Regions from separate parts of the Granulosicoccus sp. 3-233 genome, predicted to be linked through region 1. Evidence: predicted binding sites of a transcription regulator. Region 1 holds the regulator's gene; the other holds the start of a gene.
What was found. Region 1 encodes FliA, which starts transcription of late flagellar genes. Its sites were predicted from a motif close to GCTAAAGTTNNNNNNNNNNCNGCCGATA; they were not measured.
Positions count from the first base shown of each region.

Region 2: a site for FliA is predicted at 2,146-2,173, ahead of ACUNV4_RS28625 (flagellin N-terminal helical domain-containing protein). Genes of this name have one in related genera too.

Region 1 is NZ_JBQYLE010000001.1:351,506-356,387, reverse strand. Features, by position in the region: gene ACUNV4_RS01630 (efflux RND transporter permease subunit) at 1-732, shown strand, start outside; tRNA gene ACUNV4_RS01625 (tRNA-Glu) at 960-1,035, opposite strand; gene ACUNV4_RS01620 (GGDEF domain-containing protein) at 1,124-1,984, opposite strand; gene ACUNV4_RS01615 (DUF4339 domain-containing protein) at 2,120-2,560, opposite strand; gene ACUNV4_RS01610 (RNA polymerase sigma factor FliA) at 2,571-3,299, opposite strand; gene ACUNV4_RS01605 (MinD/ParA family ATP-binding protein) at 3,313-4,236, opposite strand; gene ACUNV4_RS01600 (sigma-54 dependent transcriptional regulator) at 4,470-4,882, opposite strand, start outside.
Region 2 is NZ_JBQYLE010000019.1:37,537-42,418, reverse strand. Features, by position in the region: gene flgK (flagellar hook-associated protein FlgK) at 1-895, shown strand, start outside; gene flgL (flagellar hook-associated protein FlgL) at 892-2,097, shown strand; gene ACUNV4_RS28625 (flagellin N-terminal helical domain-containing protein) at 2,319-3,131, shown strand; gene ACUNV4_RS28620 (hypothetical protein) at 3,295-3,432, opposite strand; gene ACUNV4_RS28615 (flagellin N-terminal helical domain-containing protein) at 3,711-4,523, shown strand.

The DNA of each region.
Region 1 (4,882 bases):
GAGGCCGACGTTGCCGAAGGCAGCCTGGTTGACACCGAACTGAAGACCCTGCAGGCAACATTGTCGGAACTGTCTCCCGATCCCGAGATCAGGATCGCGTTCAAGGGCGAGGCCGAAGAGCAGCAGGAAACCATGATCTTTCTGATGACCGCCTTTGTCTCCGCCGTTTTCCTGATGACCCTGATTCTGGTCACCCAGTTCAACAGTCTCTATCAGGCGTTTCTGGTTCTGACAGCGATCGTGTTTTCCACCTCTGGCGTGCTGATCGGCCTGATGATCACCGGCCAGACCTTCGGCATCGTCATGGTGGGTATCGGCATCATTGCCCTGGCCGGTATTGTCGTGAACAACAACATCGTGCTGATCGATACCTACAACAGCTATGTGCGACAAGGCGCTCCCGCCATTCAGGCGGCACTGATCACCGGCTCCGTGCGGGCACGACCTGTATTGCTGACAGCCATCACCACCATTCTGGGTCTGATGCCGATGGTACTGGCAATGAATGTCGATCTGATCGATCGCGAGCTGTCGTTCGGCGCACCCTCCACGCAGTGGTGGACGCAATTGTCCAGCGCCATTGCCGGAGGCCTGGCCTTCACGACCCTGCTGACATTGTTTCTGACACCGTGCCTGCTGGTACTGGGAGATCGCGTGGCTTCTCGCCTGTTGCGCAGACGCGCACATCGGCAGCAGGCCCCCCACATCACCTCGATCGAATCATCCACCTGAGAATCCGCCCGTCCAGCTCGGCAGATAGTCGAGCAGACGCAGCGATAAACGCAGAACTTGCAGTAAAGTCGGAATGAATGGGTGGGAATGACAGGGCTCGGACCTTGTACAACAAGGGAGCGGTGTCGGACTCAAGTGCCCATCGAGGAGAAGAGACGCATCATCATCGTTACGCAGATCACTTGATACTTACTGTGATCTGCGAAACATTTCGCAGAAACGAAAGATGGCGTCCCCTAGGGGACTCGAACCCCTGTTACCGCCGTGAAAGGGCGGTGTCCTAGGCCACTAGACGAAGGGGACGCTGTGTTGTCGGCCAGGCCGACGCCTTCGTTAAGCTGCGTATTATACGGATATTTTTTGCTGTGTGTTGTTTCTTGCGAAAATTTTTTCAGGCAACGTCAGGACCCTCTCCTTCACCCGCTTCTTCAGCCGCAACTGCCCGCACCTGATTGGGTCCTGCCCGACGGGCAACGACCAGTGCCTCGCGGGTACGAGACATCAGACTCTGTGCATTGTCCCCGGCAGCCAGCTCCGTGACCCCCGCGCTGGCCGTCAGCACGAACTGCACATTGTCGAAGCTCACGCAGTGGTCCACTGCCTGGCGCAAGCGCTCCGCCAGGATCAGAGCCCCTTCCATATCCGTCTGATTGAGGATGATGCAGAAGGCATCGCTGTCGGTACGAAAGATCAGGTCACTTTGACGCAGCCGCTCAGCCAGCGTCTCCGCCACGGTATGCCAGGCCTCATCGCCCACCTTGGCCCCATGGTCTTCGCTGATCGAATCCAGATGGTCGACGCTCAGCAGCATGATGGACAGTGGTTGTTCCACTCGCCGCACCAGCCGGATCTCGCGCGGCAGCAGCTCATCCAGTGCTCGTTGGTTACGCAGACCGGTGGTGCTGTCGGTCATTGCCTTCATCAGCACTTCAAAATGCTCCAGCGCATTTTCCAGCGGATAGATCAGGCTCTCGACCAGGCGTTCGGCATCGCGCTCGTCACGTGGGGTGAATGCCCGGCTGCGCATCAGGAGGATTTCACCCAGCGAGCGATCACCGAGCTTCAGTTCGAAACGCTGCCGGTACTGACGCGTGAACCCCAGCATGATGTCGGCACCACGGTCTGCAGCGACATACTGCAAGCCGTCGAATTTCACGAAACTCTGACCTTCGGTCAACAGACACTCGAACAGGCGCTCGAGGTCGAGTTTGCGATGCAGCAGAGCATTGAATTCAAGCTGCCTCAGCTGCACGTCAAGGCGTTGCTGGCGCAACGTATCGGATGAGGTTAATGCCGAGTGTTTGGCACTGACAGCGACCATGACAAGCGCTTCACGATTCCAGGGAATCAGAATCTTGCAAACAGCGGACCAAACCGCAGGGACAATCTACCCTGCAATGCCGGTGCTGGCGTTCAAGTACAACACGACACACAAAGCGGCCAGGGTTATTCCCAGCAATGACCAGGGCAGCACACTCTGGGATACCGGTGTGGCGTTGCCCTGCCACTCGTCACGCAGTTGCTGTGGCACGGTATCGGGAATCCTGCGACGCTCAAGCGCCACATCCTTGTCGCTGCGGCGTTCATCCTGCCCGTCCCTGACCTTCAGAAATCGGTTCCAGCCATCGTCGGACTGCAGATTCAGCAGCTCTTCGGGAATCAGTTCCGGCACCTGGGTCACCGGCTCCCACAACTCCCCGTCCCGACTGACTCTGTCAGTGTTGCGAACCCGCCCCAACAGCAGGAAGCGTCCGACTTCATTGGTGGAAAAGGGCCCCTGCACGCGCGAGCCTTTCTGTACATACCATTGGGATTCATCAGCGACCATTTCGACTCACCTACTTCATTGTCCATTCAGTCATGCGTGCCTTCAAGCGAACCAGAGCCTGACCATGGATCTGACAGACTCGGGATTCACTGACTCCCAGAATGTCGCCTATTTCACGAAGATTCAGATCATCATCGTAGTACAGCGACATGACGAGTGCTTCACGTTCAGGTAAGTTCTTGATCGATACAGCCAGCGCTTCACGGAAGGACTGATACTCGACCTGATCGCCCGGACTGGCCTCGGCACTCTGCGGCAGGGCAATGGTTTCACCCGTATGCTCGTCGGGCTGATCAAAACTGAAGATATGGGCGGCGGAGCTTTCGGTCAGTATCAGGTGATAGGCGGACAGCTCGATGCCGAGCTTCTCGGCCACGATGGCAGCCTTGGCTTCTCTACCGCTGGTCTGTTCCACATTTCTCAGTACCTCGGCTGCTTCGCGCGACTTTCGATGAACCGAGCGCGGGGTCCAGTCCGAGCGACGAATCTCATCGAGCATCGCCCCGCGAACCCGGATCCCGGCATACGTCTCGAAGCTGGCACCCTGTGAGGGGTCGTAATGCCTGGCAGCTTCAAGCAGACCGATCATGCCGGCCTGGATCAGATCCTCCGCCTGAACACTGGGTGGCAGACGATTCATCAGATGGAACGCTATTCGCTTCACCAGATTGGCATTGGCTGCAACCAGGCCATCCGGATCGACTGTGGTGACTTCGTTGTACATCGCGTGTGCATTCATACGGACTCTTTTCTCACCGTGTACTGTCGGCGACTTCTATCAGTCGCTCTACAAAAAATTCGATATGCCCGCAGGGCGTCTGTGGTTGCGGCCAGCGAGCAACGCGGGTCGCCAGCTTCCTGAAGGCCAGTGCAGAGGCCGACCGTGGAAACACATCCACCACGGCACTCTGCTGACTGACGGCCTGCTTCAGCTGAGCGTCCAGCGGAATCGACCCGCAATAGTCGAGTAACACATCCAGACAGCGGTCTGTCATGTCGCTCAGCGCGGCATACAGATCCAGACCATGTTGCGAACTCTCTGTCTTGTTGGCCACGACCCGAAAACGGCGCACATGGCAGCATTCGTTCAGGACCCGAACCGTGGAAAAGGCATCCTGCAAGGCAGTCGGTTCGTCGACGACCACCACGATGACTTCACGCACCGCTCGACAGAAGCTCATCACGCTCTCCGACAGGCCTGTGGCAATGTCGATGATCAGCGTATCGGCGCTGGTCGGCAGCTCGCTGAACAGGCCGATCAGACCGGCGTGTTCGACGTGGGTCAGGTGCGCCATCTCCATGGCACCACTTGCGCTGGGGATGACCGAAACACCCCGTGGCCCCTGCAGCACGATGTCGTCCAGGCGACAGCTGCCCGCAAAGACATCACTGAGTGTGTACGCTGGACGCAGATTCAGTAAACGATCGATATTGCCCAGTTCGAAGTCGCCGTCAACCAGCAGGACTTCGTGCTCACTTGCTCCCAATGCAGCTGCCAGATTGACAGCCACGTTCGACTTGCCTACTCCGCCCTTGCCACCGGCAACGGCAATCGTCTGAACCGGACGTCGGTTCAACGACAGTGTTGGAGAGACCGGAAAATTCACCGGGCAATTACCCGTATGGTGGACAAGACTGACATCTACGCTGAGTTCCTCGACTGTCCGTGTCGACATCCCCCCATTCACAGGCGGATGTATCGAAACGGTTTCGAGGTGTCAGGGAGCAAGTCTCGAACCAGCGGATGCCAGCTGGCCGCCAGTGAGCCTATCTGTGGTGGTTGAAACGCCTGTTTTGGGAAGCGTCCCGCAATTTATCTGTGAACCAACCCGAATCAGCCCGGATTCGGCACCACCGTAACGCAGCTTCGGGCACAGCACGCGGGGTCACGTCCTGTGCCCTGTCAGGCTTACGACACTTCTTCAGGTCGCTGAATATTGTATTTACGCATTTTCTCGACCAGCGTGGTTCGCCGGATCTTCAGTCGATTGGCGGCATGCGCAACCACACCGGAGCACTCGTCCAGAGCCTGTTCGATCAGGCTGATCTCGATATCGGTCAGGTGCTGTTTCAGATCGATCCCTTCCCGAGGCAGGCGTGGCTTGTTGTTGAGCGGCACGGCCGGCATGCCGGAGACCATCGGCAAGCCATTGCCACCACTGCCGGAGGCCGGCTCCGACTCTTCCCGACTATCGCTCAGGGCACGGCCATGCGGCGCCATCTTCGGCGGCAGGTCGGCCGCATCCACGACACCGTAGGGATGCAGGATGGTCATGCGCTCCATCAGGTTCGCCAGCTCACGGACATTGCCTGGCCAGTCGT
Region 2 (4,882 bases), on a different contig from region 1:
GACATACGCCAGCAGCAGAAACACCGGATCCGGCGTACTCAGTGCTGAAATCAGTGACACCAGCGCTCTGGAAGCCTCCGACTACCTGCTTCGCTTCGATGGTGCGAACTTCACGGCAACCCGCAATTCCGACGGCAAGGCGGTCAGTGGGCCCATGCCACTGGAACTCGATGGCGTGTCCCTGAGTCTGAGCGGTTCACCTGACGTCGGCGACACCTTCGTGCTGTCCGCAACGGGCAGAGTGGCCGCGACGATGAACACGGTACTGAACAATGCCGAAGATATCGCCCTCTCCGGTCAGCTGAGCACGCGCAGTGACATCAGCAATCTCGGGGATTCGCGTATCAGCAGCGCCAGAGTTGTCGATACAGGCAACTCGTCCCTGACCGATTCGGTCGACATCGTATTTACCTCGAACAGCAGCTACGACATCATCGATTCGGGTTCCGGAGCGACACTCGCCAGCGCCACGGATTATTCCGAAGGCGATGCCATCGAGTTCAATGGCTGGCAAGTCTCCATCAGTGGTGACATCCAGGAGGGCGATTCCCATCGTGTGGAAGCCAATCTGTCGGGAATCGGCAACAACAGCAATGGCATGGCCCTGGCCGAACTGCAGAATTCGCTGAGTATCGGCGGCAACCAGACCTTCAATGAAGCCTATGGCTCGATGGTGTCCCGGATCGGCGCTCAGACGAATTCGGCAGAAACCCGCGCCACCGCACTGGAATCGCTCAGGGACAACGCCATTGAACGACAGCAGGCAACGCAATCGGTCAGCCTTGACGAGGAAGCCATCAACCTGACCCGCTTTCAGCAAGCGTACCAGGCTTCAGCACAGATCATATCGGCAGCCGACGATATGTTTCAGACCATACTGGGAGCAGTCCGATGATCAGTACACGAATGTCATCCAATATTCTGGCCTCGAGAATCGCCACCGATCTGGTCCAGAAACAGAATGAACTGGCGCGTGTCCAGGAACAGATCAGTACCGGAAGGAGGATCAATACCCCTTCGGATGATCCTGCGCAGTCGGCTCATATAGTCAAGATGCAGGAAGCGGAAAGCCAGCTGAGTCAGTACCAGCGCAATGCATCGATCGCCGAATCACAACTCTCACTGGAAGAGGCCGCTCTGACAGGCACTGCCAACACCCTGTTACGCATACGTGAACTGGCGTTGACTGCCAACAGTGGCGCGGTGGACGATACGACGCGGGCCGCTCACAATGCGGAAGTCAAATTGCGGCTGGATGAGCTCTACGACATGGCCAACGCGCAGGATACGCTCGGCAACTATCTGTTCAGCGGATCCAATACACAGACGCAACCCTTCACCCGCGATCCGGAGGTCAGGTACAACGGCAGCGACGACGCGCAACTGACGTCCATCGGTCTGGGCAGAAAGATTCAGACCGGGGATTCGGGAGCTGATGCCTTCATGCGCATTCGCAACGGCAACGGCACATTCCAGGTCGAGATGGATGCGGCCAACACCGGCACAGGCACCATTGCCCAGGGATCGGTACTGAATCGCAGTGAATATGAGAACAAGCCATTCGACATCACCTTCTCTACGCCCGGTACCTACGACATCATCGACACCTCCACCGGAACGACGTTGCAATCGGGTGCATACGAGTCTGGAGGTTCCATCGAATTCAACGGCATCACGACCAGCATCTCGGGCAATCCGCAAACAGGTGACGTATTCCATGTTGCACCCAGCAGCAATCAGGACATCTTCACCACTGTATCGAATTTCGTCGACATGCTCGACAGCTCACCGAGCTCGGAGGCAGAGCGAGCGCGCATGCAACAGGATATCGATGTTCTGATCGGCAACCTCGACCTGAGCCTGGACCATATCAATACCGTCCGTGCCCAGGTGGGTACTCGCCTGAACAATATCGACAGCAGCCGGGAAGAGAATGCCGATATCACACTGCAGATAGAACGAACACGTGCGGAAGTCGAAGATATCGACATCGCGGAGGCCATTACGTCCCTGCAGACGCAAATGACGTCGCTGCAGGTACTGCAACAGACCTATGGCAAGGTCGAAAGTCTGTCGCTGTTCAATTACATAGGCTGATGATCGCCCGGTAATACCGGCAAACAACGTTCAACAACTCACAGGTTTACAAAAGTCATTCGTTTTCTTCCTGATATTTGTGGTAGTTCCGTTTATTCGAGCCGCGTGCCTTCCGATAAATAACACATGTGTGCATGGTTCTGTTCGCAGATCCACTTCACGACAAGACGCCACATCCACCCATTCAAAGGACTTCAGGAATAGAGAGAAAATAGAAAACAATGGCACAAACAATAAATACAAACGTCATGTCACTGACTGCTCAGAGAAACCTCTCGCAGTCGCAGTCTTCATTGTCAACTTCGATGGAACGACTCAGTTCCGGCTTGCGTGTCAACAGCGCCAAGGATGATGCCGCCGGTCTGGCCATCGCCGAACGCATGAACACTCAGGTCCGTGGCATGAACGTCGCCATCCGCAACGCCAACGATGGTATCTCCCTGGCACAGACTGCGGAAGGTGGTTTGCAGGAAGTGAACAACATGCTGCAACGCATGCGTGAACTGGCGGTACAGTCCAAGAACGGTACCAACTCGACCAGCGATCGTGCAAACCTGGATGCCGAATTCTCCGCCCTGAACGAGGAAATAGGACGAATCGCAGAGACCACCGTCTACAACGGACAATCGGTCATCAACAGCGCAGGTGGCAGCGTCGGCTTTCAGGTAGGTGCCAATAACGGTGCAGCCAACACCCTGACCATCGCACTCACCGAAATCACGTCAATTGCAGGTGCAACCGTCTCGACCGTAACCGGCGCTTCCGGTGCGATCTCCGCGATCGACAGCATGATTGACGATGTCACCGCGTCCCGCGCCGATTTCGGTGCCATGCAAAGCCGCTTTGAAAGCGCCATCAACAATCTGCAGGTGGGCATGGAGAATCAGGCTGCGGCCCGTGGACGCATCGTGGATGCCGATTTCGCCGTTGAAACAGCCAATATGACACGCGCGCAGATTCTGCAGCAGGCAGGCAATGCCATGGTCTCACAGGCCAACTCCGCTCCACAGAGTGTATTGCAGCTGCTCGGATAGACAGCTGTATTCATTACGCAGCCACTGCTGCAGCACCCGAACCTCGGGAGTTCTCTCCCGAGGTTCCGATCACTTCGACTCGCAATGCCGCACGGCGACACCCGATCCGAAGAGCTGCCCCTCGTGATTTCCTCTCCGAGACGAGTCATCCTTCTTCCGATCATCACACGGTAAGCCCGAATCCGCTTGCCCTGCCCTCCTGGTCTTCCTGGTCTTCACGACCCTCCTGCCCTCCTCGTCCACGCAAGGCGACATTGCCGATGAACTCGCCCGCCACCGATAGAGATGTGGCCGGGGACATCCCCAGGACGGCTCGAGTTCAGCACCGGCACGCCATGTAGTGCTTCCCGTTCAGCGACAGAGTCGTGGTTTCAGGGCAGTCATCCGACCGACAAGTTCGGGAAATGGGGGGTCGTTCCGCGATTATCTCGATTTTCTCGCCACACCCCTTCAGTTGACGCACAGAGCGCCCGATAACGGTTTCATGTGCGCATGGTTCGAATCACGAATCACTTCAGGAGAAGACGCCACATCTCATAAAAACAGGGACCCACGACACTCCAGGAAACTGATAATACAATGGCACAAACAATCAACACGAACGTCATGTCACTGACTGCTCAGAGAAACCTCTCTCAGTCACAGTCTTCTCTGTCCACGTCCATGGAACGTCTGAGCTCCGGACTGCGTGTGAACAGCGCCAAGGACGATGCCGCCGGTCTGGCCATCGCCGAACGCATGAACACCCAGGTTCGCGGCATGAACGTCGCCATCCGAAATGCCAACGACGGTATCTCTCTGGCGCAGACTGCTGAAGGCGGTTTGCAGGAAGTGAACAACATGCTGCAACGCATGCGTGAACTGGCCGTGCAATCCAAGAACGGAACCAACTCCGATAGTGACCGTGCAAACCTGGATGCTGAATTTGCAGCACTGAACGAGGAAATCGGACGAATTGCCGAAACCACTGTCTACAATGGTCAGTCGGTTCTCAACGAATCTTCAGCCAGTGTCGTGTTCCAGATCGGAGCAAACAACGATTCCTCCAACACCCTGGCGATCAAGCTGACGGAGATCACGGCCATCTCCAGCGCAACGATCAGTTCTGTCGGTGGTGCTTCTTCCGCCATAGACAGCATCGATGCCATGATTGATGATGTCACCGCCTCACGTGCCGACTTCGGTGCCATGCAAAGTCGTTTCGAAAGTGCCATCAACAACCTGCAGGTTGGCATGGAAAATCAGGCTGCTGCCCGTGGCCGTATCATCGATGCCGATTTCGCGGTTGAGACTGCCAACATGACGCGTGCGCAGATTCTGCAACAAGCCGGTAATGCGATGGTATCGCAGGCCAACTCGGCTCCACAGAGTGTACTGCAACTGCTCGGGTAATCCCCGTCACGCAGGATAAGCAAGTAAGCAAGTAAGCAAGTAAGTAAGTAAGTAAGTAAGTAAGTAAGTAAGTAAGTAAGTACAGCTAGTAGCAGCCTCGGGAGAGTCTTCTCCCGAGGCATCGCCCAGCCCACCATGCCAGCCCATGGTCGAACGATGCGCTGCCAGACCTACCGGGCCGCCATGCATCTTGTCATGGCTCATGTACCCTCGGTTCCAGCTATCGCTGTGAGGTCCGGAAACCGCCCCTTCCCGATCAATCAAAGCCCGCTACCCTGCCCCGCCGGACCAGACTGACGTCTTTCCGGTACACGCCTTTCTGCCTGGATGCGCTGAACAATCCATGTCCATCATCCCCG